2 regions of the Rossellomorea sp. y25 genome follow, and region 2 is predicted to be linked to the other one. Evidence: predicted binding sites of a transcription regulator. Region 2 holds the regulator's gene; the other holds the start of a gene.
The links. The regulator LexA, encoded in region 2, represses DNA repair genes until DNA is damaged. The targets are predictions, from matches to a motif close to CGAACATATGTTCG.
Positions count from the first base shown of each region.

Region 1: a site for LexA is predicted at 2,739-2,752, ahead of AAEM60_RS14605 (UV damage repair protein UvrX). Genes of this name have one in related genera too.

Region 1 covers NZ_CP145886.1:2,879,427-2,895,583, forward strand. Annotated here, with positions in the region: gene AAEM60_RS14585 (aminoglycoside phosphotransferase family protein) at 1-303, shown strand, start outside; gene AAEM60_RS14590 (iron-sulfur cluster biosynthesis family protein) at 323-655, opposite strand; gene AAEM60_RS14595 (CDGSH iron-sulfur domain-containing protein) at 786-1,001, shown strand; gene AAEM60_RS14600 (YolD-like family protein) at 1,056-1,388, opposite strand; gene AAEM60_RS14605 (UV damage repair protein UvrX) at 1,410-2,672, opposite strand; gene AAEM60_RS14610 (EthD family reductase) at 3,194-3,496, shown strand; gene AAEM60_RS14615 (glucose-1-dehydrogenase) at 3,561-4,346, opposite strand; gene AAEM60_RS14620 (GRP family sugar transporter) at 4,359-5,210, opposite strand; gene AAEM60_RS14625 (DUF3221 domain-containing protein) at 5,546-6,070, opposite strand; gene AAEM60_RS14630 (SDR family oxidoreductase) at 6,120-6,914, opposite strand; gene AAEM60_RS14635 (MBL fold metallo-hydrolase) at 6,931-7,890, opposite strand; gene proC (pyrroline-5-carboxylate reductase) at 8,424-9,233, shown strand; gene AAEM60_RS14645 (glycosyltransferase) at 9,305-10,459, shown strand; gene namA (NADPH dehydrogenase NamA) at 10,558-11,574, shown strand; gene AAEM60_RS14655 (GNAT family N-acetyltransferase) at 11,635-12,390, opposite strand; gene AAEM60_RS14660 (histidine phosphatase family protein) at 12,417-12,956, opposite strand; gene rnz (ribonuclease Z) at 12,970-13,896, opposite strand; gene zwf (glucose-6-phosphate dehydrogenase) at 14,205-15,713, shown strand; gene AAEM60_RS14675 (cyclase family protein) at 15,730-16,157, shown strand, end outside.
Region 2 covers NZ_CP145886.1:2,096,111-2,112,267, reverse strand. Annotated here, with positions in the region: gene AAEM60_RS10500 (recombinase family protein) at 1-648, opposite strand, end outside; gene AAEM60_RS10495 (LysM peptidoglycan-binding domain-containing protein) at 660-986, opposite strand; gene lexA (transcriptional repressor LexA) at 1,143-1,763, shown strand; gene glnA (type I glutamate--ammonia ligase) at 1,880-3,214, opposite strand; gene AAEM60_RS10480 (MerR family transcriptional regulator) at 3,252-3,668, opposite strand; gene AAEM60_RS10475 (methionine gamma-lyase family protein) at 3,807-5,084, opposite strand; gene hflX (GTPase HflX) at 5,103-6,356, opposite strand; gene AAEM60_RS10465 (trimeric intracellular cation channel family protein) at 6,557-7,165, shown strand; gene spoVK (stage V sporulation protein K) at 7,238-8,191, opposite strand; gene hfq (RNA chaperone Hfq) at 8,578-8,814, opposite strand; gene miaA (tRNA (adenosine(37)-N6)-dimethylallyltransferase MiaA) at 8,842-9,801, opposite strand; gene AAEM60_RS10445 (penicillin acylase family protein) at 10,015-12,387, opposite strand; gene AAEM60_RS10440 (DUF4385 domain-containing protein) at 12,643-13,089, shown strand; gene mutL (DNA mismatch repair endonuclease MutL) at 13,142-15,031, opposite strand; gene mutS (DNA mismatch repair protein MutS) at 15,045-16,157, opposite strand, start outside.

The DNA.
Region 1 (16,157 bases), 780 kb from region 2:
TGGACGGCCATCGATCCTAAAGGGCTTATCGGCGAGAGAGAATATGACTGCATTCAGTTCATGTTGAATGAATGGAAGAAATGGGATGTGCCATTAGAACTGCTTCAATACAGGACCCGGACAATCGCTTCCCTTCTTTCCCTCTCTTATGAACGGTTGATTCAATACGGGTTTTGTCACTCGGTCCTATCTGCGTGCTGGTCTGTAGAGGATGCGATGGGTGGGTGGACGACTGGGCTTTCATTGGCCCGAATGTTTGAGGAGTTGATGAAGGAGAATGAGCTGACCCTTAAATTCTCCTAAGAGTCAGCTTCGTTTCTATTTATTCCCCTGGAAACAATAGAAAGTTCATTCTCCCATTAATGATCTGCCCAGGGCTTTTTAATTGAAATGTGTTACTTTGTGAAGAAAAATCAATTTTCAGTTTTTCATCGAGGAAAACCATCTTTGATCTTTCTACGAGGATCGGATAGCTGTTCGTTTCTATCTTTATATCTTCACCTTCAACAGGGTGATGGACAAACCATAAGGTAGGAATACCGCTTACAACACAGCCGCAGCCTTCTGTATCGTATTTCAATTTCAGGTGACCATTTTGGGTCCCTATTCTATCTTGAATCTTTTGGGTTGCTTCGTTCGTTAGTTCGATTTTCATTCGACGACCTCCTCTATCCCTTATCCTATCACATTTCATTTGTTTCCTTTAGAATATTGCATTTTTCCTGTTTTCAATTTACTATCGATAAGGGGGATTCTTTTGTATTTTCTAGAAAGGGTGGTTTTTCATGGCAAAAGCTCAAATTAAAGTGAATGATAATGGTTCTTTTCGTGTAAGCGGTGACGTGGAGCTAATTGACGCTGACGGAAATGTATTTCCAACGAAACAAGTGTTTACCCTTTGCCGTTGTGGCTTATCTACAAACATGCCGTTTTGTGACGCATCTCATAAAGGAAAATTCGAATCATGTGTGCGGGCAGAAAAAGTATTGGACGAAGAGTAAATGGAATGAAAAGAGAGACTTCACCCTTGTGAAGTCTCTCTTTTCATGGGGCTGTCAATCGAAAAAGCGAATGTCCACAACGCTTGCAAGTGGAATATAGTGTACGTCTTCGAACCTGTCTACGACGTGCAGCTTCCCTTCCAGTGAGTCGACGTGGTGAACGGTTCCAATCGATAATTGATGACGGTGCTTTACATAGTGAGTAATCGACACCAATTTGCCAAACTCCATCGCCTCTGACACGACTTCATTCATCCTGACCAGTTCCTGCTCGTCAAGTTCGATCCTCTTCTCGTGCGTATCTTCCTTTGCCCAATCCCTTAGGAGCTTCACATGCTCCGGCAGCATCATAGATGTCCATTTGATTCTTCCTCGATCGCGGATCAACTCTCTCACCTCCTATATTTATTACGATTTATGTCCACCCACCAGGCGGGCACGATGCCTTGCTGTTCCTGCTTCTGTATAGGATACGGCCCGGAGAAGGGCTGCCGATCCATATTTATTTCGGATGCGGTCCACTACATACCCTAGCTCCCGCTTCTCCCATCGATTCGGCTCGAACAAAGAAATCTGCAAGGCTCCATCATCTACAATATTTGAAAGAGCGATGTTGATTTTCCGTACAGTTTTCCCGTTGTAATTCTCTTCGAATAACTCCAGGCATACACGATATAAATCCATGGTGATATTGGTCGGCTCCTCGATGGTCCGCGACCGGTGAAACCCTCCACCAAATTCTTCGTGACTGTAACCGACGCCAAAGCTTATTGTTCTCCCCGACTTGCGATGGGTGCGGGCGCGTCTGGCGACTTCTTCACACATTTCTAAAATGACACGTTTGATTTCCTCTTTCTCCTTATAATCGCGAAGCAGGATCTGCCCCTTGCCAAAGCTGATTTGACCATCCATGATCGGAGCTCCTATTTCAGATAAATCAACTCCCCATGCGTGGTAATAGAGTTGATTTCCCATAACGCCGAACTTGGCCTCCAGCTTCTCCAGGTCATACTGCGCCAATTGGCCAATAGAGAAAATCCCCATGCGATTGAGCGTCTTTTCGAGGCGCCCGCCAATCCCCCACATTTCACGTAAAGGCGATAGCGGCCACAGCTTTTCCGGAACGTCTTCATAGGTCCATTCGGCAATACCCTCTTTTTTTGCTTCAAGATCCAGGCACAACTTAGACAACAGCATATTGGGACCGATTCCTATGGCGCACGGCAGCTGAAACTCCCTTTCCATATCATCTCTGATTTTACGTGCAACAGTCGTGGCATCTCCCCAGAGATTCGTCGCTCCATCAATCTTGATAAAGCTTTCGTCCACGCTATACGTATGAATGGCATCTTTCGGTACGTAGCGGTGGAATAACCGGGTCAATTCAGTCGATATCCTGACATACGTCGCCATTTTCGGCTCTACAAGCCGGATGCGCGGATCCTTTGGGATTTCAAACATCCGCGAGCCCGTTTTGATCCCAAAGTCCTTCTTCAACCTGGGTGATGCCGCTAACACAATACTTCCTTGGCGGTCCCTATCCCCTACTACAGCCAAATGGCATTCAAGGGGATCAAGACCCAGCATGACAGCCGAACAGCTAGCATAAAAGCTCTTCATATCGATGCACAGAATCTTGTGGTGTGGCAGCACACTGTAATCGACAGTCATATCCTCGTCCTCCATTTTACCTAAAATAGAACAAACGTTCTCATATAGTATATCTATGATTCTAACCGAATATACGTTCCCTTTCAACTTAAATAAATGGAAATGGAGAGAATAACAAGAAAAGCGGAGGCGGCTTGAGCAGGACCGACAAGCATAAGGCGAACATACCGGAAAGGCGCTCTTTGCCTTTTTGGTATGTTTGACTTATGACCTCGAGCCTCTAAGCCCTGCAGCTGGATCAAGAAAAGCGGAAGGGCTTTGCCTAGAGGCGACAAGCATAAGGCGAACATACCGGAAAGGCGCTTTTTGCCTTTTTGGTATGTTTGACTTATGACCTCGAGCCTCTAAGCCCTGCAGCTGGATCAAGAAAAGCGGAAGGGGCTCGCCCTGGGGCGACAAGCAATCAGGGTCACACCAAAGTCAAATTCTGTCGATATTTTTGTTATGAAATTCATAGTCGCATTTTCCTATAATTGCTAAAATTCTAATGAACACAAATTGTCAGGGCGAGGAGGAGTAACATGGCGAAAGTGATTGTGATGTATGAAAAGCCAAAGGATCAGGAAGGGTTCGAGGAATATTACTTCAACACCCATATGCCGATAGCTGGAAAGGTTCCTCATGTAAAAAATGCGAATGTACAGCGGGTGTTATCCAATCAAAATACGGATTTGTCACTCTACTTAATAACGGAGATCGAATTTGAAAACAAAGCAGATATGAAAGAAGCGTTTAATTCTGAAGAATGGAAAGCGGTTGGAGACGATGTTCCGAACTTCATGAAATACTTAGAGAAACCACCGATTATCACCATAGTCGATTAAGAATACTTACTCTGCCAAAAATAAGAAAAGCCAAAATCAACGTGTGATTTTGGCCATTTTCCCATCAACCTCTCCCGGCTTGGAATCCTGGATATTTCGTCATGCCCCCATCGGCGATGAGTGTCGTTCCGGTGACGTAGCTTGCCTGATCCGAGGCTAGAAAAGCTGCGCAGGAAGCCACCTGTTCGGGTTCCCCGATATAGCCCATTGGAATGAGTTTCTCCACTCCTTTTTTCTTTTCAGGATCAGAAAATTTCTCGGCATTGATGGGAGTGTCAATGGCCCCGGGAGCAATATTGTTTACCCGGATTCCATCGGGTGCGAATTCTAACGCAAGACTTTCCATTAATAATTTCACTCCACCCTTACTGGCTGCATAGTGCGCAAAGTGAGGCCACGGAATGATTTCATGAACAGAAGAAACATTGATGATCGATCCTTTGATGTTATGATCGAGCATGTATTTCGCAGCTTCACGGCATCCGAGAAATGTACCTGTTAAGTTCGTGTTGATGACCCTTTGCCAATCTTCAATAGGCAGGTTTTCAGACGGAACTTCATTTTCGATTCCCGCATTATTCACGTAGATATCAAGACGGCCATACGTGTCGTGCGCAAAATGGACAAAGCCCTGAACGTCTGCTTCTTTTGACACATCACCTTGAATAATGGAGGCTGTTCCCCCTGCTTCTTCGATTTCCCTCACTAGTTCTTCCGGATTTTCATCTTCTTTGAAATAATTAATGACCACTTTGCAGCCTTCACTGGCAAATCGTTTAGCAATCGCCTTTCCTATACCTGTAGCAGCTCCGGTTATAATGACAACCTTACCTGTCAGATCTGAATACATATCCATTCCTCCTTAATCTTTCGTAAAGCCTAATAGAACACCGCCGATAATGATAAGAACACACCCTGCAATGACGAGAAGGATTTGCTTTTTGGATTTCTTTTCACCTAAGAAAAACAAACCTCCAAGAGTAGAAATCACGATTCCCGTTTGAGATAGGGAAAAGCTTGTAGCCACTCCGATCCGTGGAAGAGCCAGAAGCAATCCCAGATTCCCCGTTGCCCACATAAGACCGGTTAAAATATTGCGTATAGTATATTTTGTAAAGGGCCTATGCCTGAAAGTAATGACAACCGCCCCAATAAACATTCCAATCGCCTGTGGTAAAATGGCTTCCCAGCCGTCAATATCAAACCATCTTAAAATGACGACATAGGCTATGTATCCACAGCTGGATAGCAATAAAGTTAGTAAACCCTTTTTAAGCTGAGATTGATCATCACCCTCGGATTTTTGAGTGAATGAGGTTAATACAACACCAATAATAAGAGCTAAAACGGCCCCGCTTCCGAGGAGGATCGTCTCTGTTGTTTTCCATTCTTTAAACACTAGAACGCCGAAAAGAGTCGTTCCAATCAGCTGCATTCCCGTTGAAATCGGAACGGTTTTCGCAACTCCGATGAACTTTACACTCGCTAACTGATTGACTTGACCGACTGCCCAGAAGACGCCTGAAATGAAGCCGATCCCCCACACAAATAACGTCAATTCCGGTGATTTGATGAAGAAAATGCCTATGGCAAACAGCAAGGAACCAATGGTAATTCCAACCGTTTGGCTATAAGCATTCCCTCCAAGTTTTACACTTACAAACACAAGACTTCCCCATGCTACTGCGGGGATCAGGGCCAAAAGAATCCCTATCATACATCCACATCCTTTTTCCAACAATAGTCATAGTTTTCCTCCGAAACAAAAATTCTAGCCGTTTAGGCTAGAAAATCATAAATATTTCCCGCTCCATGATGCATACCCTTATTTTGTCCGGTATAACCTCAAGGTGAGGTGAAAATATGAAGAATGGATCATGAAGATGATTGACAAGACGTTTTAACAATTTGAACATACGAAAGGTTAGCGCATTTACATGGAGAATCCGTCTCTCGTAACGATAGCGATCCTGGATCAGCTGGGGAAAATAAAAACATTTGATCACAAAGAAGAAAGCATTGGTCTATAAACCAATGCTTTCTTCTTTGTCATTTTGTAGATGTATGTATGGGCACAATCACCCGGTTATTGTCCACATTCACAATGACATGGACATCTCTGTCGATGGAAAGATCTTTGAATCGTAATGAATATAAGCCGGTGGGATTTTTTTCAACGGATTGGATGACCACCTGTGAAAACCGGGGATCTTTCATGACTAATCTGACCGCACTACCCTCGGTTTTACTTTGTTGATCCGTCAGAAAAACCAATTGATCTGCAGAAGCTCTTCGGGGGTAGGACTCCTGGAGCTCACCATCAAACGTCACACTCACTTTTTTGCCTATCTCTATGTCATCTTTATGTAGTTTTTTATCTTTGTCTGTCTTCATGAGGGTTTGGTCATTGAAAGAAAACCAAACATCATTAATAAGCACTTGATCGCTTTCAAGCTGGGTGACAAAGCCTATGAAATTTGCGCTGGCTTGAGATGTACTTACAGATGTTGAAGGACCACAACCGGTAAATAGAAAACAGAAACAAATGATCAGAACAGGCAAACACTTCTTCATAGACTCCCCCCTTATTAGATTAGACGAATGAGAGTATGGTTTGGTTTCACTATTTTTTGAAGAAAAGGTTATTTCCTACTTTTTCGACAAAAGATGGGAATAGTTGATAAATGACGCTCCCCATATTCATCCATCGTGGCAAATTGATTTCCCTCCTATTGGTAAAAAGGGCTTCCACGACTTTTTGAGCGACGTATGCAGGATCAAGCATAAACTTTTCTACATTCTTCACATACGTCCCGGATTCATCGGCAATGGAGAAAAAATCTGTGGCAATCGGCCCAGGATTAACCGCTGTCACCTTTACCCCGTATCTTTTGGCTTCCAATCTCAGGCTATTTGTATATCCTAACACAGCATGCTTAGAGGCAGAGTACGCACTCGACTTTGGTGAAGCGAACTTACCTGCCTGAGAGGCAATGTTAATGATATGACCAGAACCTTGTTCACGCATATAGGGAAGGACTTCTCCCGTACATGCCATGAGTCCAAGAACATTCACGTCCATCATTCCCTTCACATCCTGAAATGATGTTTCATGTGCTTCCTGGAATATTCCATACCCTGCGTTATTGATCAATGCATGGATCGGGCCAAAGTCTTTCAGGATGGCCTGGAATGTACGGGGGATTTCGTCGTAATCCGTTACATTTAACGGATACACTTCCACCTTACAATTGTATTCGGTTATAAGCCTCTCTTTTAATGCTTCAAGCAAATGGACACGGCGTGCAATCAAGGCAAGATTTCCGCCGTTTTCTACAACTTTGATGGCCATTTGTTCTCCGATTCCTCCAGAGGCACCGGTAATCACAATGGTTTTTCCTTTTATTCTACTGTTCATTTATCGTCACATCTTTCTAGGTAAAATAATGATAGATTCCATCATCCATTTCTTTCTTTATGTAGTGAAGGGATTCCAGGTAGTCTAATTGTCCGATTGTTTCAGATAGTGTCAGACCAAGTTCTTTTCGATATACGGAAGGGAATAATGTCTTACATATGTCGAATACGGTCAGCCGGTTACCATTGATCATTTCCAGAACACCCCGTGCTCTTTCATCCTGTTTCCCTAATCGCCTCGGAATTAACCCGTGAACATCCTTAATATTGTCCCCATGACCTGTGTAGGCAAGGGAAATGGGAATATCCAATAACTTTTTCAAGGAATCATTGTATTGCAGCAATGGCTTTGAACGCTCGGTTTCCCCTTCAAACGGTGGTTCAATTAATGGATTAGGGGAAATAGTCGCGAGTATATGATCTCCGGCTATCAAAACACCATCCCTCTCCCGGTAAAAGGATAAGTGACTCTGAGCATGTCCTAACGTTTCAATGATCGTCCAATCTTCCATTCCAGGAATGGCGTCCCCTTCTCTTATTTCATTATCTAATTTTCGATTCCCCATAAATTTCAAAGGACTCTTAAATTTATGAATTGACTGGAGATACTCTTGAGGTAATCCCGATTCGATCCCCAATTGAAGGAAAAAGCGATCATACACTTCATGAAAATAGTCATCACGATGCAGCCAAAACTTGTTATACTTGTGCCCAAAAATTTTAACAGAGGGAGAGAACCGATCAAGTAAGCCGGCATGATCCGGATGATGATGGGTCAAAACGATTTGATCAATATCTTGAGGTGTATACCCCAAAAGGGACAATTGCTCGGTCAGCTGTACCCAGGCCGATTCTGTAAGAGGCCCTGCATCCACTAAGGTCAAGGCATCCCCTTTCACTAAATAAACATTCACATCCCCTACGGCAAAAGGAGTGGACAGCGTAATTTTTGCGATATTATTCACTAAGGTTGTCATATTTTCACCACATTCTTCATAATAAAAAGGGGAGGCAGCGAAGATCGGACCGACGTGCCCTTCCCGTCTAGAAATTCATTACTCTTACGTTAATAGAAAATGAATGACTCTTCATTTAATAGTGTACATTTTTTCCTAACAAATGTCATTTTTAAAATGATTGAATAGACTGAAATAAACACTTGACAAATAAGCTATCTTTCTATGATAATCACCTATAATATACGTCTACTATCGGTAAATCATTTTACATAACACTAAAAGAAAAAGCGATGATAAAGACTAGTAATGAATAGATGATGTCAGAGATCGGTGCCCACCGGCTGAAAGGCACCGTCATCCCCTCTATTTGTGAACCTGCCTTTTGAGCGTCTTAAAGCAGAACGTTTTTCCAGCGTTACATGGAAGTGAAGTGTGTTCATTTCGTCCATTGGAATGAACAAAACAAGGTGGTACCACGGAAGCAGACCCTTTCGTCCTTTATGGATGAGAGGGTCTGTTTTTTTTTTCAAAAATGGAGGAGGAATGAACGAATGAAGACATTGTTTATTGGAGCAGGATCGATGGCTTACGCTTTAATGAGTGGAGCACTGAAATCAGGGGTCCTGAAGAATGAAAAAGTGCATGTTACCAATCGGGCCAACCAAGAGCGATTAAACGAAATCGTGCACGAATTCGGTGTGCGTCATGTAGAACATGATTCACCATACGACGTCGTCATTCTGGCCATGAAACCAAAAGACTTTCATGAGGCTGCAGATTCTATTAAGACCCACCTTTCAAGGAATACGATGGTCATTTCAGTTTTAGCAGGGATCACCATGGAACATATTAGCGACAAACTCACCTTTAACGGAGCCATTGCAAGAGCCATGCCCAATACGAGTGCTGCCATGGGAAAATCAGCTACGGCAGTATCGTTCAACCGGAACCTTTCTGACTCCCAGAAAGAATGGACGACAACACTATTTCAATCCGTCGGAACAGCAGTGGAAGTAGCGGAAGAACAATTAGACCTTATAACGGCCCTATCAGGCAGCGGTCCTGCTTATATCTACTATGTCGCGGAATTACTTAAGAATGCGGCAGTAGAGTTAGGTTTGCAGGAGGAACTCGCAAAAAGCCTCGTTAACCAAACGATTGCAGGGGCAAGTGCGATGCTGGAAGAATCCGGATTGGAAGCCCGGGAATTAAGGAAAAACGTGACCAGTCCAGGTGGAACGACTGAGGCAGGGATCACTAAATTGGAAGACCATCAGGTAAGAGAAGCGTTTTTCCAATGTGTCTCTTCAGCGAAAAACCGTTCTGAGGTACTTGGTAAAGAATTAAAGAAGCAGTCCTAAGCTATAACCCACCATGATTCGCAATTTTCATTATTCATTGATAAAATCAAAGCAAAAAAGAAGGTCGACAAATGATCCTCCTACTACTTCTACTATGCGCTGTTCTTATTGTCTGGATTTTTATCGGGATGGCTGTGTGGAGGGGTGTATCTACCATCTCTTCCATTGATGAGCTTTCCCATAGAACAAGTAATGGACCACTCCTATCCGTGATTGTTCCAGCTAGAAATGAAGAAGAAACGATTACAGACAGCATTCTATCTCAGCTGCAGCAGGATTATCAACAGATCCAATGGATACTCGTCAATGATCGTTCAACGGACGGGACTACGGAAAGACTCGAAGAATTAGCCGAAATGGATAGGCGAATCAGCGTAGTTCATATCGACTCACTTGAAAAGGGATGGCTAGGGAAAAATCAGGCATTATATAAAGGGTATCAGGTATCAGAAGGAGAACTCATCCTTTTCACAGATGCCGACGTCATATTTAACGATCCGAGTATCCTGACAAAAGCAGTGTCCCTGCTTCGAACACAGAAGCTGGATCACCTGACACTGGCTCCACATATTAAATCACAATCCTTCTGGTTAAAAAGCTTCGTTGCTTTTTTCTTATTCGGTTTTTCTTTTTATAAGAGACCTTGGAAAGCAAATGATCCCTCTTCTAAGGTAGGGATGGGCATCGGCGCCTTCAATCTCATCACACGATCGGCTTATGAGGAGATCGGTACTCACGAGGAGATTAAGCATATGCCCGATGATGATCTGCAACTAGGGGTCCAGCTAAAGAAACACCATAAAAAGCAGTTCTTCCTCATCGCCCTTAATTCTCTAGAAGTGGAATGGTATCGTTCCTTGAAGGAAGCCTTCAACGGATTGGAAAAAAACACATTTGCGGGTCTGCATTATTCCATGCTTCTCGTTTTGTTTGCCATGTTTGGGGTCTTCTCCTCTACTGTGCTCCCTTTCTTCACGATTTTTTCAATGGAGCCGGCCATTCGAATCGTGAGTATGTTGATACTGCTTCTCATTGGCATCACGTATTTAAAGGTAATAAAGCAAATGACGAAGGAGTCTCCCCTCCTTTTTCTTGCGTTACCTTTCACCGCCATGTTATTTATCTATTCTATCGGACGAGCTACGTTATTAACCTATAAACGAGGCGGAATCGAATGGCGTGGAACAGTTTATTCGTTTAAGGAACTGAAGCGAAAAAGGAAGTAAAGCACATTTCTTTCCGAACAAAAAAGGTGTTGTTATAATTCATGTGTAGCACTATTTAGCAACCCGAAATAAATACCACGTCATGGAAGGTGATTAAAATGAACGCAAAGCTATTTCAACCATATTCGCTTAAAGATGTAGAACTGAAGAATCGAATTGTAATGGCACCTATGTGCATGTATTCTTCCCATAACGAAGATGGAAAAGTCGAAAACTGGCATCGTACTCACTATACAAGCCGTGCAGTGGGTGGCGTCGGGCTCATCATTCAGGAAGCTACAGCTGTCACGCCCCAAGGAAGAATCTCCCCCCAAGATTTAGGGATTTGGGATGACGAACATATCGAAGGATTAAAAGAGTTAGTGGGCCTGATTAAGGAACAGGGCGCAAAGACCGGCATCCAGCTTGCTCACGCAGGAAGAAAAGCCGTCCTTGAAGGAGACATCCTTGCCCCATCTGCGATTCCATTTAATGAAGAGATGAAAACGCCCGTTGAAATGACGGCGAATGATATTAAAAAGACCATAACGGCATTCATCAAAGGTGCAGAAAGAGCGAAGAAAGCGGGATTTGATGTGATTGAAATTCATGGGGCACATGGATACCTCATCAACGAATTCCTGTCTCCGCTATCCAATAAACGTACCGACGAATACGGCGGATCAGCAGAAAACCGCTACCGCTTCCTTCATGAAGTCATTGATGGAATTCAACAAGTGTGGGACGGACCTCTCCTTGTTCGTGTTTCTGCCAAAGATTATCATGAAGAAGGATTGGACGTAGAAGACTATGTTGTGTTCGCCCAATGGATGAAAGAACAAGGAGTCGATTTAATCGACGTAAGCTCCGGTGCTCTTGTACCTGCGCGAATTCCAGTGTTCCCGGGCTATCAGGTGAAACTTGCCGAGACCATAAAAAAAGAAGCGAAGATCGATACAGGTGCAGTCGGACTGATTACAACAGGTATACAAGCCGAAGAAATTCTGCAAAACGAGCGTGCTGACCTCGTCTTACTTGCTCGTGAATTGCTTCGTGACCCATACTGGGCAAGAACGGCAGCCAAAGAGTTGGGTGTTGAGATTGAGGCGCCTAAGCAGTATGATCGCGGCTGGTAAGAAATGTTTTGTCAGACTTAATAAGAGAGTTGCATGCCGCCGGGCATGCAACTCTCTTTTCTATTCATACACTTTTTGGACCTCATACCTGAACCCTAAATAACGGTAGTTTTGTTTTTGATACATCAATCTCGGTGTATCTTCCCCATCCGCTACCAATATCACGGTCTTATCAGGGAATTGCTTCATCACAAATTGTTGAAGCCTTGCACCTATCCCCTTTTTTTGAAACGATTCATGAACCATCAGTCCATCGATTTCTGCTGTATGATCTTCAATGATCACATCCACGGATCCTGCCGGGGTCCCCTTATAGAAAGCGAGGAGATGCATCAAACGGGGATTTTGGAAATTCCTCTTATGCATGTCGACCTTTTGATTTGCAAAGGCTTCACCATACTCTAAATCCTGACTATATTGAAATGCCAGGTACGCATCCAATTCACTGTCGGTCACCGCTTTCACTTCAATATCAGAATTATCGTCTATAGAAGGAAATTGACCAGTTTCTATACTGTATAGTTCATTAAATCCTGATTCATATCCTTCACGTGTAAAATAATCCATTAATTCCTCTGTTAGTTTTGTATCCTGGGGAAAATAAAATTTCACATGCTTTTGCCCCTTTGATTGATGAAATTCTCTTAAAAAGTGAGCAGCCTCTTTAAATTCAGCCAACGTTGGATGTTTTTTGAATTCAAGAAAATTACTATCATACCTTGTTAACATTTCTGGAAAATGAATATGTTTATAGAGATCATTCTCTCCTATTTCATGTCCTGGATTATAGATATGCTCAAATGTGATTTCCTTCATTCGTACTCCCCTTTTCCTCTATGAACTTACTCCCAGATCCGTTGAACAATTGCCCCGTCTTCTTCGACTTTTACTACATACACATCAGGATTGGAAAGGGCGAACAGCTCATCATATCCGTATTTCTCATCAAACAACCTCAAAAGCAGCGTGGTTAAGTTTCCATGACTCACGCAAACAACATGATCTTCTTCTTTTTCTAAAACGTCTTCTATAAATGACCTTGCTCTCTCCGTTGCCTGATCATTCGACTCTCCGCCTGGTAACGCAAGGGAAAAATCCTCAAAACTGTCTTTTAATTTTTCCATCCAATCAGGAAGATCCTGATCACTTAATATTCTTTCTCCTAAACGTTCATCTTCCTTTATGGTTAGTCCCGACTGACTTGCAAAGGGAGCGATTGTTTCAATGGCTCTCACAAAAGGACTGGAATAAATCGCTTGAATGGTTCGTTTTTTTAAAAAAGCAGCCAGTTGGTTCGCTTGATTTTCCCCTGTTTCCGTTAAAGGCGCATGAAACGGCTGCCCTTCCGCTTTCGCGTGACGTACGATATAAATCGTCTTCATCCCTTCCCCCCCCCTACTTCTTTAAAGGTATGACATATTCCATAAAATCCCTGGCTATATACGTATCGGGAAACACGTCCCTTGCTTCCCTCTCCAACTCTTCCCATGACTCTTTTGCATATCGAGAGGAAATATGGGTTAAAAACAGCAATTTAGCCCCTGCATCTGAAGCTGTCTCTGCTGCTTGCTTTGTCGTCGAATGGAAATACTCACGGGCCATTTCCTCCTGATCACGATTGAAGGTCGCTTCATGAATGAGTACATCTGCTGACCTTCCTAAATCGACAGCACTCGAACAAACCCTGGTGTCTCCAAGAATCGTGACAACCCGTCCTGGAATCGAATGTCCAAGAAAGTCCTCTCCATTAAGTTCAGTGCCGTCTTCCAGCTTTACGGATTCACCCAATTTCAATTGCCTGTAGACGGGTCCAGGTTGAATACCTCTTTCCTTTAATTGATCAACTTGAAGAACACCCGGTTTATCTTTTTCAACCACACGGTATCCGAAGGTAGGCAAGGCATGATCCAGCTCCTTCGCCTCTACGAAAAATCCTTCATCTTCAAAGACGGTCCCTTCTTCGATCTCGATCACTTCAAGGGGATATAGTAGATGCGTCCGGCTGACTGATAGAGACACGTGGATATACTCCTTGATTCCCTTGGGTCCATACACCGTAAGCCGGGACTCTCCACCTTGAAAGGAGCGGCTGCCTAATAATCCTGGCAACCCATAAATATGATCCCCGTGTAAGTGGGTGATGAAAATCTTCTCTATTCTTCTTGGTTTCAAGCTAGTATGTAAAATTTGATGCTGCGTTGCTTCCCCACAATCAAAAAGCCAGACCGCACCGCGTTCTTCTAATAATTTCAAAGCAATACTGGTTACATTTCGGAGTTTAGCGGGTACTCCTGCCCCAGTTCCTAAAAATAATAGTTCCAACTTATTCACTCCTAAAATGAGCTATGCTGCCTTTATTTTAGCACATCCTACGCTTATTTACCTTTTCCTTCCCAAGAGAATGGGGGATTATTATGCTCAGTTAAACAATTGGGTTATAAGAATGAGAATTAAAGCCAACATAATGACGAAGATGTTTGTTCATAAAACGCTTTCATTTCTCCCATCAGAAAAGTCATCAGCATATAATTTGCTAATTGAACCATAAGTCTTTAAAATTAAGTAATTGTATAGGATATTAAATAAGAAGACATACATTAAAAATGCTAGCAACAAGATAAAGTGAGGTCATGACATTGAATAATTCAACTACACCATCATCTCTCATTACGATTTTTGGGGCGACTGGTGATTTAGCAAAAAGAAAGCTTTATCCATCTCTTTATCACTTGTTCCGTAAAGGGAAAATCTCAAAGCGTTTTGCCGTTGTAGGGGTAGCTCGACGTGAATGGTCGAATGAAGAGTTTCAGGAACATGTAAAAACATCGGTACATAAAGCGTTAGGCAGCAACGAAAACATAGATGAGTTCGTCTCTCATTTCTACTATCAGCCGAATGATGTTTCAAACAGCGATTCTTACAAAGCGTTGAAGAATCTTTCTGATGAGCTGGATGAAACGTATGAACTAGAAGGGAATCGCATTTTCTACTTAGCGATGGCTCCTGAATTCTTCGGTACGATTACAGAACAGCTGAAGAATCAAGGTGTAACCGATACAAAAGGTTTCCAGCGACTTGTCATTGAAAAACCATTCGGTCACGACCTCCCTTCAGCCGAAAAACTGAACAGCCAAATCAGGGAATCATTCTCTGAGGACCAAATTTACCGTATCGACCACTATCTTGGGAAAGAAATGGTTCAGAACATCGAAGTCATCCGTTTCGCCAATGCGATGTTTGAACCCCTATGGAATAATCGTTACATCTCTAACATCCAGGTCACTTCCTCCGAAGAGCTGGGTGTTGAAGATCGTGGACGCTATTACGAAAAAAGTGGGGCTCTCCGCGATATGGTTCAAAACCATCTGCTTCAAATGGTTGCTTTACTTGCCATGGAGCCTCCGATCAAATTGACGACAGACGAAATCCGCAGCGAGAAAGTCCGTGTATTACGATCCCTGCGTCCGTTTGAACATGAAGAAGTGAAAGATTATTTCGTTCGAGGTCAATATGGTTCTGGAACAACCGGTAATCAGGATCTGCCAGGTTATCGCGAAGCAGACAACGTTGATGATCAATCCAATACCGAGACTTATGTTGCAGGAAAACTGATGATCGATAACTTCCGTTGGGCTGGGGTTCCGTTCTATATCCGCACAGGAAAGAGAATGGAAACAAAGTCAACGAAAATCGTCATTCAATTCAAAGATATTCCAATGAACCTGTATTACAATCCGGACAAGCCACTGGCACCGAATTTATTGGTGATTCACATTCAGCCTGAAGAAGGAATTACTCTGCACCTAAACGTGAAAAAATCCGGACAAAACATTGAAACGACTCCAGTAAAACTAAACTTTGCCAACACCAGTGTAGACGGGATGAACACGCCGGAAGCATACGAAAAGCTTCTATTCGATTGCCTGCGCGGGGATGCAACCAACTTCACTCATTGGGATGAAGTAAAGCTGTCCTGGGCATTCGTCGATAAGATCTCTGAAGTATGGGAACAAACGCGTGATGGAGAATTCCCGAACTACGAAGCAGGATCAATGGGTCCGAAAGCAGCCGACAACCTGCTGGCTAAAGATGGCTTCTACTGGTGGCCAATTGCGAATCTAGACGTAGACCAATGCTAAGGAAGGTGTGGAAACAATGAAAATTTATGATGTAACAGCTCCAATCTTTAACGGAATGCCGGTTTATAAGAACAAACCGGAAAAACAACCTACCATCGACACAAATACGAATGGTCATGTAACAGAGTCCCGCATCTCAATGGATGTTCATACAGGAACACATGTTGATGCTCCACTTCACATGATCAACGACGGTGAAACAATCGAAACCATCGATATCGAACAGCTCGTTCGTCCTGTAAAAGTTTTTGATTTAACAAAGGTCGATGAGAAAATCAGTCTTAAAGATATCGAAGAATTAGATATTGAAGAAAATGACTTCATTCTCTTCAAAACGAAGAATTCATGGGATACCGAATTCAACTTTGAATTCATTTATGTGGCAGAAGATGCAGCAGCGCACCTTGCAGACAAGAAAATCTCAGGTGTTGGAATCGACGCTCT
Region 2 (16,157 bases):
CGCATTTTCCAATGAAGCCATATATTCTTTAAAACGCCTATGTACGGTAGCTTTGGAGACGTCATACCCAAACCCTCTTAGTGTAGCTGCAATTTCAGCAAAAGTCAGTTCATTCTTTCTTAACCTGACAATTTCCTCAACGGGTACTTCAATCCGCTCTCTTCCATCTAGATTCCCTTTATTCTTTAGATTTTTATGAGGTTGAAAACCATTTTCCACTGCCCTTTTCATTCCTCGTCTGATTTTCAAATTATGGAGTTTCCTTTGGTATTCTTCAACCATGCTCACGATATTAATCACCATGGAATCTGATTCAGATAAGTGAAGCTCGCCACTATGTGTTTGACTAATAATCTTAACTTCCTCTTTTAATAGACAATGAATGAGGGCAATTTTTGCATTTCCCCTGCCAATCCTTGTTTCGTCCTGTATGAGAACAGCCGCAATCGACTCACCTTTAATCAAATCAAGAAGTTCCAGAACACCAGGACGATCTAATTCAAAACCGCTTGCTTGATCTTTTATGATAGCAGCCACTTCGTATTGGTGTTCTTGTGCTAATTTCACTAATTCCTCTTCTTGACGTTCCAAAGATGTTTCCTGTGTGTCTTTCTTTGTACTTACTCTGCAGTAAATTACTGCCTTCATCTTCTATCCCTCTATTCTTCGTTCATAACCAATTCATAATCTGAATGGGTGGATAATGTCGGATTTTCTATAGGTAACACAAGTGATTCACCGGGCTTGATCGAGAATGATGTGAGATTATTTTCCTCTCCTACCCAAGCGATAAATTCTTCCACTGTCATAGAGTATTCTTCATTATATTGTTTGGCAATAGTCCAGAGCGTGTCTCCATCCTGAACGGTGATACTTTGATAAGACGGTTGATCTGCCATGACAAATAGTAAATAGGCTGCAGAAAAAAGCGCTAAAACAAATAATATAATAATGTAAGAGAAACGATTCCAAATGTGTGATAACATAAAAAATACCTCCATACGAATGTTTGTTCTGTTTTGTTATTTTTATTGTAATACGAACATTCGTTTGGTGTCAACAGAAATTCGAACTTATGTTTGTATCAGCTGGAAAGACATGCTATAATGGGAACATAAGATCTATAATAGAGGTGCGTGAACATGACAAAATTGTCTAAAAGACAGCAAGACATACTAGAATATATTAAAATTGCAGTAAGAGAAAAAGGATATCCACCTTCCGTCCGGGAAATCGGGGAAGCCGTTGGTCTTGCTTCTAGTTCCACCGTACACGGACATCTGGCCAGGTTAGAGAGTAAAGGCCTCATTCGCCGGGATCCCACCAAACCAAGAGCCATCGAAATTTTAAATCTTGAAGAGGATACGATTCCACGCCAGCGAGTTGTGAACGTTCCTTTAATCGGTAAGGTTACAGCAGGTCAACCCATCACTGCTGTCGAGAATGTAGAAGAATTCTTTCCACTGCCTGAGCGTATGGCACCTTCTGATGAACAGGTCTTCATGCTGGAAATCATGGGTGATAGTATGATAGAAGCCGGGATCTTGGATGGGGATTTCGTTATCGTGCGTCAGCAGCAAACAGCGAACAATGGAGATATCGTCGTAGCGATGACCGAGGAAGATGAAGCGACTGTAAAACGTTTCTTTAAAGAAAAGGATTATGTTCGATTACAACCAGAGAATTCAACAATGGATCCGATCATTTTACGAAATGTATCCATTTTAGGAAAAGTTGTCGGAGTTTATCGTCAAGTACATTAATAGGTTTAAGCCGCTATGTTTAATAGCGGCTTAATTTTTTATGTAATTTGGAAGACTATTAAAGAATAAAAAAGCAGTGGGTCGTAGCGTTTTTGCTACGACCCACTGTTTAAGGATTAATACATTTGAATGTATTGCTCGCGCTCCCATGGGTGTACTTGTGTACGGAACATATCCCATTCGATTTCTTTCGCTTCAACGAAGTGTTCGAAGATGTGTTCTCCAAGGGATTTAACGATTACTTCATTTGTTTTAAGGTTTTCTAATGCAGCGTGTAATGTTGCTGGAAGATCTACGATTCCTGCTTCTTCACGCTCTTTTTTGTCCATGACATAAATGTTGCGGTCGATTGGCTTAGGAGCTGGAAGATTATTTTTGATTCCATCTAATCCAGCTGCCAGTAATACAGCCATCGCCAGGTATGGGTTAGCCGCCGGGTCAACACTACGAACTTCTACACGTGTGCTTAATCCACGAGAAGCAGGGATACGGATTAATGGGCTGCGGTTACGAGCAGACCATGCAACATAACAAGGAGCTTCATATCCAGGTACTAAACGTTTGTATGAGTTTACAGTCGGGTTCGTGATCGCTGTAAAGTCAGTGGCATGTTTAATGATACCTGCAAGGAATTGACGAGCTGTATCGCTTAATTGCAAATCTCCCTTTTCATCAAAGAAAGAGTTTTCCCCATTTTTGAATAGGGACATGTTACAGTGCATTCCTGATCCATTTACACCAAATAGTGGTTTTGGCATGAATGTAGCGTGCAAACCATGCTTACGTGCAATCGTTTTAACTACTAGTTTAAATGTTTGGATATCATCACATGCTCTTAATGCACTTGCATATTTAAAGTCGATCTCATGTTGACCAGGAGCAACTTCGTGGTGAGATGCTTCGATTTCAAAGCCCATTTCTTCTAGTTCTAATGCGATATCACGACGGCAGTTCTCCCCTAAATCTGTAGGAGCTAAATCGAAATAACCACCGTTATCGTTTAATTCTAATGTCGGCTCACCGTTTACGTCTAATTTAAAGAGGAAGAATTCTGGCTCAGGTCCTAGATTGAAGTCAGTAAACCCCAGCTCTTCCATTTGGCTTAAGATGCGCTTTAAGTTGTTACGCGGATCTCCTTCGAATGGAGTGCCATCTGGATTGTAGATATCACAGATTAGACGGGCTACTTTTCCTTTTTCAGCTGTCCATGGGAATACTAACCAAGTATCTAAATCAGGGAATAGGTACATATCTGATTCTTCGATACGAACGAATCCTTCAATTGAAGATCCGTCAAACATCATCTTGTTATCTAATGCCTTTTCAAGTTGACTCAGAGGGATTTCTACGTTCTTAATCGTCCCCAGAATGTCAGTGAATTGCAGTCGAATGAACTTTACACCTTCTTCATTCGCTAATCTTAGAACATCTTCTCTAGTATACTTTGCCATTTACGTATTTCCTCCTCAAGATTATTAAAGGTTTTATTTAATGAAAAAAGCGAGACATGTCACCTTGACGCAAAGATGCTTTAGTAAATCGACCAGAATGCATCAATTCATTTCGGAGTAATTTACGCAGCTCGTCATCAGATAGATCTTGTCGTGCTTTTTCTTCCTTTTCATTACTTACGTCAGATACCACTTTACTTTCATTATGACTGGATACAGCAAATATCTTCTTAATCCCAGCCATGTTGATGCCTTGATCTAACAGATCCTTTACTTCCAATAACTTATCAATGTCATTCAAGGAAAAGAGCCTGCGATTCCCCTCAGTACGTGCAGGGTTGATCAGCTGATGCTCTTCATAGTAGCGAATCTGACGAGCCGTTAAGTCCGTGAGCTGCATGACAATACTAATAGGAAATAATGCCATCGTTCGACGAATTTCACTTCCGCTCATCTTGATTCCTCCTTTTCTTTCCTTCTTGACCTTATTATATGTAATGTAAGGAGATCTGTCAATCATATGTTAGATTTTCTTACATAAGAAATCAAAAGAAAGGGATAGTCAAAATTAGACTATCCAATTACTACTTTATTATCCGTTCGCAACAGTGATTAAACCTTTTTCAATCAAATTATCTACTGCTATGCAAACGGCGATTTTTACATGGGCGTAAGTTAACCCCCCTTGGACATACGCTACGTAAGGTGGTCTTATCGGTCCGTCTGCAGATAATTCAATGCTGGAACCTTGTATGAATGTTCCTGCGGCCATAATGACGTCATCTTCATAGCCAGGCATATAGTTGGGATATGGAGTGAAATGAGAATTTATAGGGGATGCAAACTGGATTGCCTGACAAAATGCAACCATCTTATCTCTGTCATTGAATTGTACCGACTGGATTAAATCTGTTCGTTGTGCATAAGGACTTGGATTTGTATCCATGCCAAGCTCCGTTAAGAAAGCGGATGTGAAGACGGCACCCTTTAATGACTGTGCCACCACATGTGGCGCCAAAAAGAAGCCTTGATACATTTCTTGCAAACTGTAAAGAGATGCCCCGGCCTCGGCCCCTATGCCAGGTGAGGTCATTCGATATGAACATGCATCTACGTATCCTTTTTTCCCAACGATATATCCTCCTGTTTTAGCAAGGCCGCCACCAGGATTTTTAATAAGGGAACCGGCCATTAAGTCTGCACCTACGTGACAAGGCTCTCTTTCTTCAACAAATTCTCCGTAGCAATTATCTACAAAGACGACGATTTCAGGGTTAATTTCTTTAACGAAATCAATCATTTCTTTGATTTCATCTAGAGTAAATGAAGGTCTATTGGCATATCCTTTAGACCGCTGTATCCCTACCATTTTTGTCTTGGAAGAAATCGTTTTAGCCACTTTTTCAAAATCGATTTTTCCTGATTCGAGTAAATCAACACTTTGATAGCCAATCTGAAAGTCTTTCAGAGAACCGGTCCCTTCTCCGCGAATACCAACAATTTCTTCTAACGTATCATATGGTTTTCCCGTTATATACACCAGTTCGTCCCCAGGTCGAAGTACACCAAATAAGGCGATTGAGATTGCATGAGTGCCTGATATGATCTGAGGTCTCACCAGTCCCGCTTCTCCCCCAAATACATCTGCATAAATACTTTCTAATGTGTCTCTCCCTGCATCATCATACCCATATCCTGTGGAAGGAATAAAATGAGAATCACTTACACGATGCTTTTGAAAAGATCTAAGTACATTAAACTGGTTTTTTTCCGCTCTTTCTTCTATTTGTTTATGAATTTCTTTAATGCTTGCTTCAACTTTTGTTACCAGTGGCTTTAGAATGGTTCCGTGCACTAATTGTTCATACATGAGATTTTTGTTTCCCTTCTACCTTTGAAATTTCTTGATGTTTCCTGCGATTGGATGATCTTCCAAGTGATAGCCCGTCAATTCATAAACCTGGCTTTCCTCTATAAATTCCAGTTTTCTTAAGATGGTTTCATTCTTTAATTGTGAAAGGGCCTTCCCTTCACTCGCTGGAATGAATACATGATAAGATGTCATATGTTTTTTCACGATTTCTTCTATTTTTAATAAAAGCTGCCCGCGATCGTGTTCGTTTAAGGCACTGATCATTATATGATCCCATTCACTACTCGGAACAAAGTCAGGGTCCATTACATCTTTCTTATTGTATACCGTTAGCTGAGGCAGTCCATTCATGTCCAAGTCTTCTAATAAAGCTTGAACGGTCTTTTCGTGCTGACTGTAATCCGGATTTGAACTATCCACAACATGGAGAAGAAGATCCGCTTCCTTTACCTCTTCCAGCGTAGAGCGAAACGCCGCTACTAATGTAGTCGGGAGATCTTGGATAAATCCGACAGTATCCGTAAGTAATGCCGTGTATCCGCTGGGCAAGGGCATCTTCCTTGTCATCGGGTCCAATGTAGCAAAGAGTTGATTCTCTTCATAAGAATCTGCTAATGAGATTCTATTAAACAAAGTCGATTTGCCTGCGTTTGTATAGCCGACCAATGCTATTTGAAAGGCTTTGTTACGCTTTCTCCGTTCACGATACCTTTCTCTGTGTTCAACTATGATCTGCAGTTGTTTCTTAATGTCATCAATTCTGCGATGAATATGACGACGGTCACTTTCCAGCTTTGTTTCACCCGGCCCTCTTGTACCAATTCCTCCTCCCAACCTTGAGAGAGACGCCCCTTGACCGATTAATCGAGGAAGAAGGTATTGAAGTTGAGCAAGTTCTACTTGTAATTTCCCTTCTCTTGAACGGGCGCGCCCAGCGAAAATATCCAGGATCAGCTGAGTACGATCAATCACCCTTGCATTTAAATCTTTTGATAAATTCCTGATTTGACTCGGAGATAGTTCACCATTAAAAATGATAATATCCGGTTCTAATTGTTCTTCTAAAAGGGCCAGCTCTTCCACTTTACCTTTTCCTATATATGTACCAGGATGAACGCGATCCCGCTTTTGAGTTAATATAGCCACAACCTGACCTTGAGCCGTTTCCGTCAACTCTTCAAGCTCGTCTAGACTATACTGAAAACGCAAGTCTTCTTCCTCCAGTTGACACCCAACAAGAATGACTTTTTCCTTCACTTCATTCTTCAATAAACATCCTTCTTTCTGTACGTTTCATTATCATTTTCATCATACCAAATTCGTCTCGTAAACTCTATGTAAAAGGTAATGAAAAATGGTTGCAATTAAGTGCAAACGTGTTAAAATCAGTATGTTTGAATAAACAAAACATCGCTCACATTCTACATACTGGCATGTAGCATATTGTAATAGGGTTAGGAGGAATGTGTATGACATGGGAAGTATTGAGCATTATTGGTACCATTGCTTTTGCTATTTCAGGAGCTATCATTGCCATGGAAGAGGAATACGATATACTTGGTGTTTATATATTAGGAATTGTCACAGCATTTGGTGGAGGTGCCATTCGGAACTTATTGATCGGCGTCCCTGTTTCCGCTCTGTGGGAACAAGGCATGTTATTTCAGATAGCCCTTCTATCTATAACAGCCGTTTTTCTTTTCCCTAATAATCTCCTTAAGCATTGGAGAAAATGGGGGAATTTCTTTGATGCAATAGGTCTATCAGCCTTCGCCATCCAAGGAGCACTATACGCTTCTGAAATGAATCACCCGATAAGTGCTGTCATTGTGGCAGCCGTATTGACGGGAAGCGGCGGTGGAATCATTCGCGATCTTCTTGCCGGCCGGAAACCGTTAGTGCTTCGATCAGAGATTTATGCTGTGTGGGCGGTTCTTTGTGGAGCGGCCATTGGACTGGGAATTGTCCATTCAGCCTTTGAACTGTACTCTTTATTCATCATTACCACGACGTTGCGAGTACTTTCCTACTTATATAAATGGAGGTTGCCGAATAGGAGCTTAAGAGCACATGTTTAATGAAAAAATGCATTCTTTTATGAATGCATTTTTTTCATAGATTCTTAGATTCTTATTGTTTACTAAGTATGGTCATTCAGAAGAAGCTTTGTTAAACACCAGATCATTGCTGCGAATGGTTAATAAATCATGTCGATCATAGCAATTTTCCATTAGGAGGCGCATTGCCTGAGCACGGATTGACTTTTCTAATACATTCCGTACATATCTTCCATTTGAAAATGCCATGGGAGATAGTGTATTTTTAGCTGAATGAAGATGCTCCCTTATCTTTCTTTCTGCATCGTGACTTAATAAATACTCCTTCTCTTCTAACATCCTTCTGCCAATTTCCATCAGCTGATCAACTGAATAATCAGGAAAATGAAATACGAGAGGAAATCGTGATTGCAGTCCTGGATTCAAGGTGAGAAAGTGATCCATTTCCCTCGAATATCCTGCCAGAATCAAGATAAATTCATGCTGCTTATCTTCCATATGTTTGACAAGTGTATCAATCGCTTCTTTCCCGAAATCCTTTTCTCCGCCTCTGCCGAGAGAATACGCTTCATCAATAAATAAAATGCCTCCTAGGGCTTTTTTGACAAGGTCTCTTGTTTTTTGAGCTGTGTGTCCAATATATTCACCGACCAGATCAGCTCTCTCTGCTTCTATTAAATGTCCTTTAGAAAGTACATTCATTTTCAAGAACAGTTTTCCAATGATTCTTGCTACGGTCGTCTTACCTGTACCGGGGTTTCCTTTGAACATCATATGAAGTGCTTGTTTTCCTGCTTTCAACCCCATTGCTTCACGTTTCTTATTGACATATATCCATGCATAAATTTCTTTCACCATTTTTTTCATTTCTTCCATTCCCACAAGAGATCCGAGTTCTTCTTCTATTTCTTTTAAAGCGACATGCTCTTGAGGGAGAGACTGAGGAAGAGATTCATGCCTCAACGTATCTCGTACTGAACTCCGTTTTTGAGAATTCAATACAATGCTGATTTGACCATTATTTTTCATTCTCATTGGTTGATCCAAAGGTTTCACCTCACTATTCTAAAGACAGTATACGCTCCTGAGGATTTTAGGGTGACAAACGCCTATACTTCACCTATTTTTTCGACAAATATGAAGAATTCTGTCTATTCCTGCGCTTTCCCGAGAAATAAAAAGAAATACGGAGTGTTTTGCTTCGTTTATGTTACAACAGGTTCATCATTATATAGCTGTTAAAAACTAGTTTGTAGCATTGTAAGTGAGGGACGTAAAAAAAGCCTCTCTTATCATCCTATTCAATTACATTTCTTTTCATTAACTAATTCTGTTAATCCTTACTCAGATTCATGGCGTTTATGAGAAAAGGATCCGATAATAACTACAAAAAAAGCTGCCCCTAGAGGCAGCTTTCGAAAGCTTTTTCACAATTAATTGGTTGTCTCTTCAAAATTTATTTGGACATTACGCTGTGGAGCGAATGTTGAAATGGCATGTTTATATACAAGCTGCTGTTTTCCATCGCATTCAAACAGCACGGTAAAGTTATCAAAACCTTTCACTTGACCACGGATTTGGAAGCCATTTAATAAAAATACCGTACATAGTGAGCTTTCTTTTCTCAATTGATTAAGGAATTGATCTTGGATATTAATGGATTGTTTCATGGTTAGTCCTCCTCTTCTATCTCTACATTACTTATTCGACTTTAATTGAAGCTTTCCTGCAATAAATTCTGAAATATCCTCGATAATTTCGGCGTGCTGATTCTCATCTGTCATATCGAACCAGGCCACATCCATTTTATTTCTGAACCATGTCAGTTGACGCTTTGCATACCTTCTGGAATTTTGCTTTAGGTTTTCTGTTGCTCGTTCCAAGCTGACTTCACCATCGAAATAATCATAAAGCTCCTTGTATCCGATGGCCTGAACAGACTGAACATCCCTTATACCTTCATCGTATAACCCTTTAACTTCTTCTAATAGACCCTGTTTCATCATTAAGTCAACACGAAGGTTGATTCTTTTATAAAGTTTATCCCGATCCATGGTTAATCCAATTAAAGCAACATCGTACTGCAGCTCCTGGGATTGCGCTTCTTGATACTCAGACATTGTCTTGCCAGTACAATGATAGATTTCCAATGCTCGAATAACACGGCGGGTATTATTCCGGTGAATATTCCCTGCTGATACGGGATCCACGGATAATAACTGATCGTGAAGCCACCCGGAACCATTCTTCTCTAGGCTTGCTTCCAGCCCCTCGCGATAGTGTTCATCACCTGGAGTTTCAGTGAATTGATAATCGTATAGAACAGACTGAATATAAAGTCCTGTCCCCCCTACTATAAGAGGGATATTCCCATGAGAGTGTATTTCCGATATTTTTTTTCGGACAAGCTGCTGAAATTCAGCTACAGAAAAGGATTCATCAGGATCTTTAATATCAAGTAAATGATGCTGGACGCCTTCCATTTCTTCGGGGGTGATTTTAGCGGTACCGATATCCATTCTTTTATAGATTTGCATGGAGTCACCACTGATGATTTCCCCTTTAAACCTCTTTGCAAGTTCTATACTTGTATTGGTTTTCCCTACAGCAGTCGGACCAATAAGAACAATCACTTTCTCTTTCTCATATCTTGTCATACGTTCACTGCTTTCTATGTAAATGATTCTTTACATATTATCGTACCATAATGATAGATGTTGTGAAATCACATCTTGCTAGTTTGTCCATTTCTTTTATTATTATTCTCAGAGATTAAACTTTTTCTGCCTCCCTTCTTTATTGATGTCAATGTACCCGTTTATGGAACAGGTAAAACTGCTTGAAGGAATCCTTCAAGCAGTTTTAGTTAGTTATTCTGCTTTTAATTTTAACGTGTCTCCACTTGGGTTGGAGATTGAGGTTCCATGATAGTCACCATTAATCCATGCATTAATTTGATTATGATACCATTCACTCTTATAATGACCCGCTTGTCCAGGGCCTACAATATGAAAGCCATTGTTCATGTTCTCTGTATCGATAACAAATCTCCATGAAGCACCATGATTGACGATTCCACTCTCATTATAGCTTGCAGCTCCCACCGTCACTCTACTTCCTCCCACTGCCACAGGATCTCTGTCATTTAAGAACCATTTCAAAACTGAAGATGCTCCCGATAAAGGATGTTCAAAGTATACTCTATGATACATTCCCCACTCCCACTCGTTCATTGAAAAACCATATTCTTCTTCCAGCTCGTCTAATGCTTGGGTAAGTGAAGCTGTCAGGAAAGTCTTGTATCCTCCCCTGTCCACAAACCACTGAGATTCCTCTCCGTTATGAGCCTTCCGAATGAGTTCATCCACGACACTTTGACGGCCTTCAAACAGTTTCATCATATCTTTTGGAATTTCCTTTTTAAATAGACCAGTGGAAATTTCGTTCATCCATTGGTGAAAAACAAGTGGAGCAGCTAGTTTTTTATCATCTTTATTGTTCCAGGACTTCAGCAACTCAACAGCTTCTTTTTCTTTAGCTGTTAATGAGCCGCTTTCCATATCTTCAATCAGAATATGAACCATTTCACGTGCATGTAAATTCATCTGATCCATTTGAAGGTCTTTCATATCGGAAAGAGCGATATCCTTTTTTGCTTCTAAATACTCAGATATTCTCATGTACCGATATGGCTGAGCCCAGTGATGACTAATGTGATATGGATATTCTTCGGAAACCACTTTATTATTTGCTGTTGCAATGAAACCCGATTCTGGATTGATGACTTTGGGAAGCTCTTCGAATGGTATAAATCCTTCCCATTCATAATCAGGATCCCACCCGGGAACAGGGAGAAGTCCGTCCCCTTTTTTCCTGATTGGAATTTTCCCATTTGCCTTATACGCAATCGTCCCATCCTCTGAGGCAAATACGAAATTTTGGGTAGGAACATGGAAGTCCTTTAAGGCTTCTTCAAATTCATCCCAATCCTTTGCCTTATTGATGTTAAGGATTGCGAGAAGTTCCAGACTTGGATCAAGTGCTGTCCATCTCATTGAAAGCACCTTTCCACTCTCATTTTGATGAGAAAACTCTGAAATCACCGGTCCATGTCTTGTGATTGTGACTTTATAAGGAATGGTGTCACCATCTTTTACTTTAATGGGCTCTTCTATGATCGTTGCCCTTTCCCACTTTTCATCATATAAAAACAGAGAAGGATCTTCATCATTTTGTTTTTCTACATATAAGTCCTGAACATCAGGTCCCGTATTTGTTACCCCCCACGCAATTTGCTCATTATGACCAAGGATGATCCCTGGAATACCGGCAAAAATCACTCCACTCACATTGACTTGTGGTGATTCCAGGTGCATCTGATACCATATGGAAGGAGTTCCCAATGAGAGGTGGGGATCGTCTGCTAGAAAGGGCTTACCACTGGCTGTTTTCTCTCCGCTTACCACCCAGTTGTTGCTCCCATTAAACTCCGGTGGAATGACAGCACTGGCAAATGATTGCTCCATATCAACCTGAACTTCTCCTATTTCTGATAGGATGGTAGGAGCGTCTTCAGGGTATGAAGGGAACAAATCATACGCTTTATCTTTTGGCAGGTTTTCTAATGCCCAGTACCGGAAAGCCTGTCCTTGCCAGTGGCCCCCTAAATCAAATGCCATATACTTACCGATGGTTAATGAATCGATGGGAGTCCATCTTTCAGGTTTATAGCCAAGCAGAGTGAATTCAATAGGGAGCCTTCCTTCATCTGTGGCTTCTTGCATAAAAGCGTTTACCCCATCGGCATACCATTCGAGAAGCTGCTTGGCTTCATCCGGATATGCGGCAAATGAAACCTCCGCTGCCCTCCGCAAACCAAATGTCCGGAAGAACTTGTCCCGATCAATTGCTTTCTCACCGACCACTTCACTCAATCGCCCCGAAGCCTGTCTTCTGCTTAGGTCCATTTGAAATAGACGATCCTGCGCCTGTACATAACCCTGTGCCATATAAAGGTCTTTTTCATTTTGAGCAAGAATATGGGGCACGCCGTCTTTATCCCTGATCACTTCTACATCTTGGGATAAACCTTTTAATGAAATAGCACCCGATGTAACAGGCAGCGATCTGTCAATGTAATAATTTGCAAAAATAAGGACTCCAAGCATGATAAACAGAATGGTTCCCGCTGTCCATAATATAATTTTAAGGCGTTTATTCTTTTTCTCCCTTAGAAGCTCTATGCCTCCATTCATTCCATTTCCCCCTATTTCATATATTGAATTTTCTGAATATAACTATATCTTAGTATTAGCTTTTTGTGAGAAGAATTCCTTCTACTAAAATGCATTCTGAAAAATTCTATATGTAAAAAACGAAAGGGCTATTAAATAAGAAATTAGTTACCATAACATTATTACTGGTAACTTTTTTTCTGCACACAACTTCGTTTAGACGATGGATCATGGGGGGTAAAAGATATTCAGGAGGTGAAGAACATGGCATTTGATTATGATCTTGATTTCGAGACGATTGATTTTCGGGAGCAGCCTGAAAAATATCGGGTGGGACGAGGGGAACAGGGTGTATTACTTGTCGAACCATATAAGAGTGAAATCCTTCCCCACTGGCGCTTTAAAAACACCGATATTGCCAAAGAATCTTCAAATAAGATATATGAGTTGTTTATCCAATACAAACTGGAAAATGATTTTGTAGGAATGGACATGGCCAGAAAGTTTCTTCAAATGGGGTATACAAGAGCTCGACGTTACGCCAACTATCCAGGAGGGAAAAAGTATAATAAAGAAGGAGATTTAAAGAAGAGAAAGATAGACGAAGAGAAAGCTGCATCTGCAGCAGTATTCGAAACAAAGTGGAAGCTTGCCAGAGAAGATGAAGAGTATCTTCATCTTAAAAAAGAACACCAAAGCAACTTTGGTTAAAGACAAAAAGAACAGGGGTGAACTACTGCTGGTTCATCCCCCTGTTCTGATCCTACATTATACGTTTAAACATCTTTTCCATTTCATACGTTGAATAGTGGATAAGTATCGGTCGACCGTGGGGACAGGTATATGGATCACTGGTCCTTCTAAGTTCATCCAGTAAAGCTTGCATGTCCTCATTTCGCAAATGATGGTTTGCCTTGATCGAACCTTTGCAACTCATCATAATCGCTGCTTCTTCCCTGAGCTTTTTGATATCCACCCGGTTCATTTTTAACACCTGTTCGATCATATCTTCGATGGTTTGCTGTTCTTCCCCTTTTGGAAACCATTGAGGATGAGCCCTGACAATAAAGCTATTGTAGCCGAACTCTTCCAGAAACACACCAACGTCTTCCAGAAGATGGCGGTATTCATTAATTTTAATATACTCGTCTGTAGAAAATTCAAGAGTAAGTGGGACCAGGAGTTCTTGGAGCTCTTTCGCAACCTCTCCCACTTTTTCTTTAAAGAACTCATATTTTATTCGTTCTTGAGCTGCATGTTGGTCAATAATATATAGGCCACGATCATTTTGGGCGAAGATATACGTACCATGCATTTGGCCGACAGGATAAAGCGGGGGAACTCCAGGAGAGCGGCCTTCCTTTTCAAGTACTTCTTCCACATTTGTATCCTGGAATCCCACTGCTTCCTCAAGGGAATCCATTAAGTCCGGAACTGCTGGTTCACCGGATACAGGAATTTTTGCCTCATGGGATTCGTCCCTTGGTGGTTCTGGTTCATAAAGCTTTTCCAACTCTTCCTTAGGAAGCAATCGTTCACGGACCTCACCTCTGAATCCCGTACTTTCTTCTTTCGGTTGAGGTTTATGCGAATGGTCTAGGCTCATAAACGTTTGCTCTGATTTCGGTTGTACAACCCTTGGTGCCACGGACCCTGAAGGAATCAATTCTCTTCTTTTAAACACCTTTTTGATTCCTTCAGTAACTAATGTATTTAATTCACTTTCTTTACTTATGCGGACTTCCATTTTGGAAGGATGTACATTCACATCTACCAGTATCGGATCCATTTCTATGCTAAGAAGGACGATAGGGTGACGCCCAATCGGAAGAAGTGTGTGATACCCCTCCCCGATCGCTTTCGCCAAAGCATAGTTCTTTATAAACCTCCCATTGATCATCGTTGAAATATAATTTCTGGAGGCACGTGTAACCTCCGGCAGGGAGATATAGCCCTTTACCTTGAAATCAAGTGAGCTCACTTGGATTGGCACCATCTTCTTGGCTATTCCGATCCCATAGATAGCGGCCAGAACTTGCAGGACATCCCCATTACCATTGGTGTGTAACAAAGATTTACCGTTATGCAGAAGCTTGATTGAAACGTTAGGATGCGCCAGGGCAATCCGGTTCACTACATCCGTAATGTTTCCCAGTTCAGTATGAATGGTTTTCATATATTTCAATCGTGCAGGTGTATTGAAAAACAGTTGGGAAACTGTGATATCCGTCCCTTTTCTTGACGACGTTTTCTCAAGGGAATGAATTTCTCCACCTTCAAGCTCGATACATGTACCCGGACCATCTCCCGTGCTCGTTTTCAGGACAAAATGGGAAACGGAAGCAATACTGGGCAGGGCTTCACCTCTAAATCCCAAAGTACGGATACGGAATAAATCATTTTCGTCTTTAATTTTACTCGTTGCATGGCGTTTGAATGCTGTCTTCACATCGTCTGCTTCAATTCCGTCACCATTATCAATGATTCGTATCGAATGTAAACCTGCTTCTTCAATATGAATTTCGATCACAGTTCCGCCTGCATCTATGCTATTTTCAAGGAGCTCTTTCACAACAGAAGCCGGTCTTTCCACTACTTCACCGGCGGCAATTTTATTTGAGAGGGAATCATCAAGCTGAAATATTTTCACCACAGTTTCACCTCCTTTAGTTTTTTAATTTTTTCTGGATTCCGTAAAGGGTGTTCATTGCATCTAATGGAGTCATCTCCAGAATATCCAGCTTTTTAAGCTCATCTAAGCATTTCTTCTCTTTAGAAGTAAAATTTTCTTTTTTCTCCTGTTTCTCTGCGGTAAAGAAGGAAAGCTGGGCAAGTTCTTCTTCATTTGGTTTTTGTTTATCAATAGCTGTTTCCCTAGCTACAGCCACTTCTTTAGAAAAAGATGGCACTTCCTTTCGCTCGAGTTCAAGAAGGATTTCGTTCGCTCTCTCTATCAGGACCTTAGGCAGCTCAGCAAGCTCGGCAACATGAATTCCGTAACTTTTGTCGGCTGCCCCCTCCTTGATTTTATGAAGGAAAACGAGCTTTCCGTTCTGTTCCATGGCACTTACATGCACATTTTTCACTTTTTGTAGTTCTTCTTCAAGAACGGTCAATTCATGATAGTGAGTAGAGAATAAGGTTTTCGCTCCTATATGATCATGAATGTATTCAATAATCGCCTGGGCAAGTGCCATTCCATCATAAGTGGAGGTACCGCGACCAATTTCATCAAATAATATCAAACTTTGCTGAGTCGCGTGGATGATCGCATTTCTCGCCTCTAACATCTCAACCATAAACGTACTTTGACCTGAAATCAGATCATCGGCTGCCCCGATGCGTGTGAATACTTGATCGAAGATTGGCAGGTTTGCCTCACTCGCAGGAACATAACAGCCAATTTGAGCAAGAATACTGGTTAAAGCTACCTGTCTCATATAGGTACTTTTCCCCGACATATTCGGTCCTGTAATAAGAAAGACTTCTCTTTCTTGATCCATATAGCAGTCATTCGGAACATATTCCTGAGCACCCATAACCTTTTCCACAACTGGATGACGTCCATCCCTCAGCAGGATTCTTCTTTCGTCATTAAAAACAGGGCGGGTGTAATGACGCTTTTCACTGACCGTTGCAAAACATTGAAGAACGTCCAATTCACTTACGAGCTTCGCAAGCTTCTGAAGGCGGGGAATGAATTCTTTCACTCTTTCACGAATTCCAATGAACAGTTCATATTCCAAATCAACGCTTTTTTCATCAGCCTGAAGGATAAG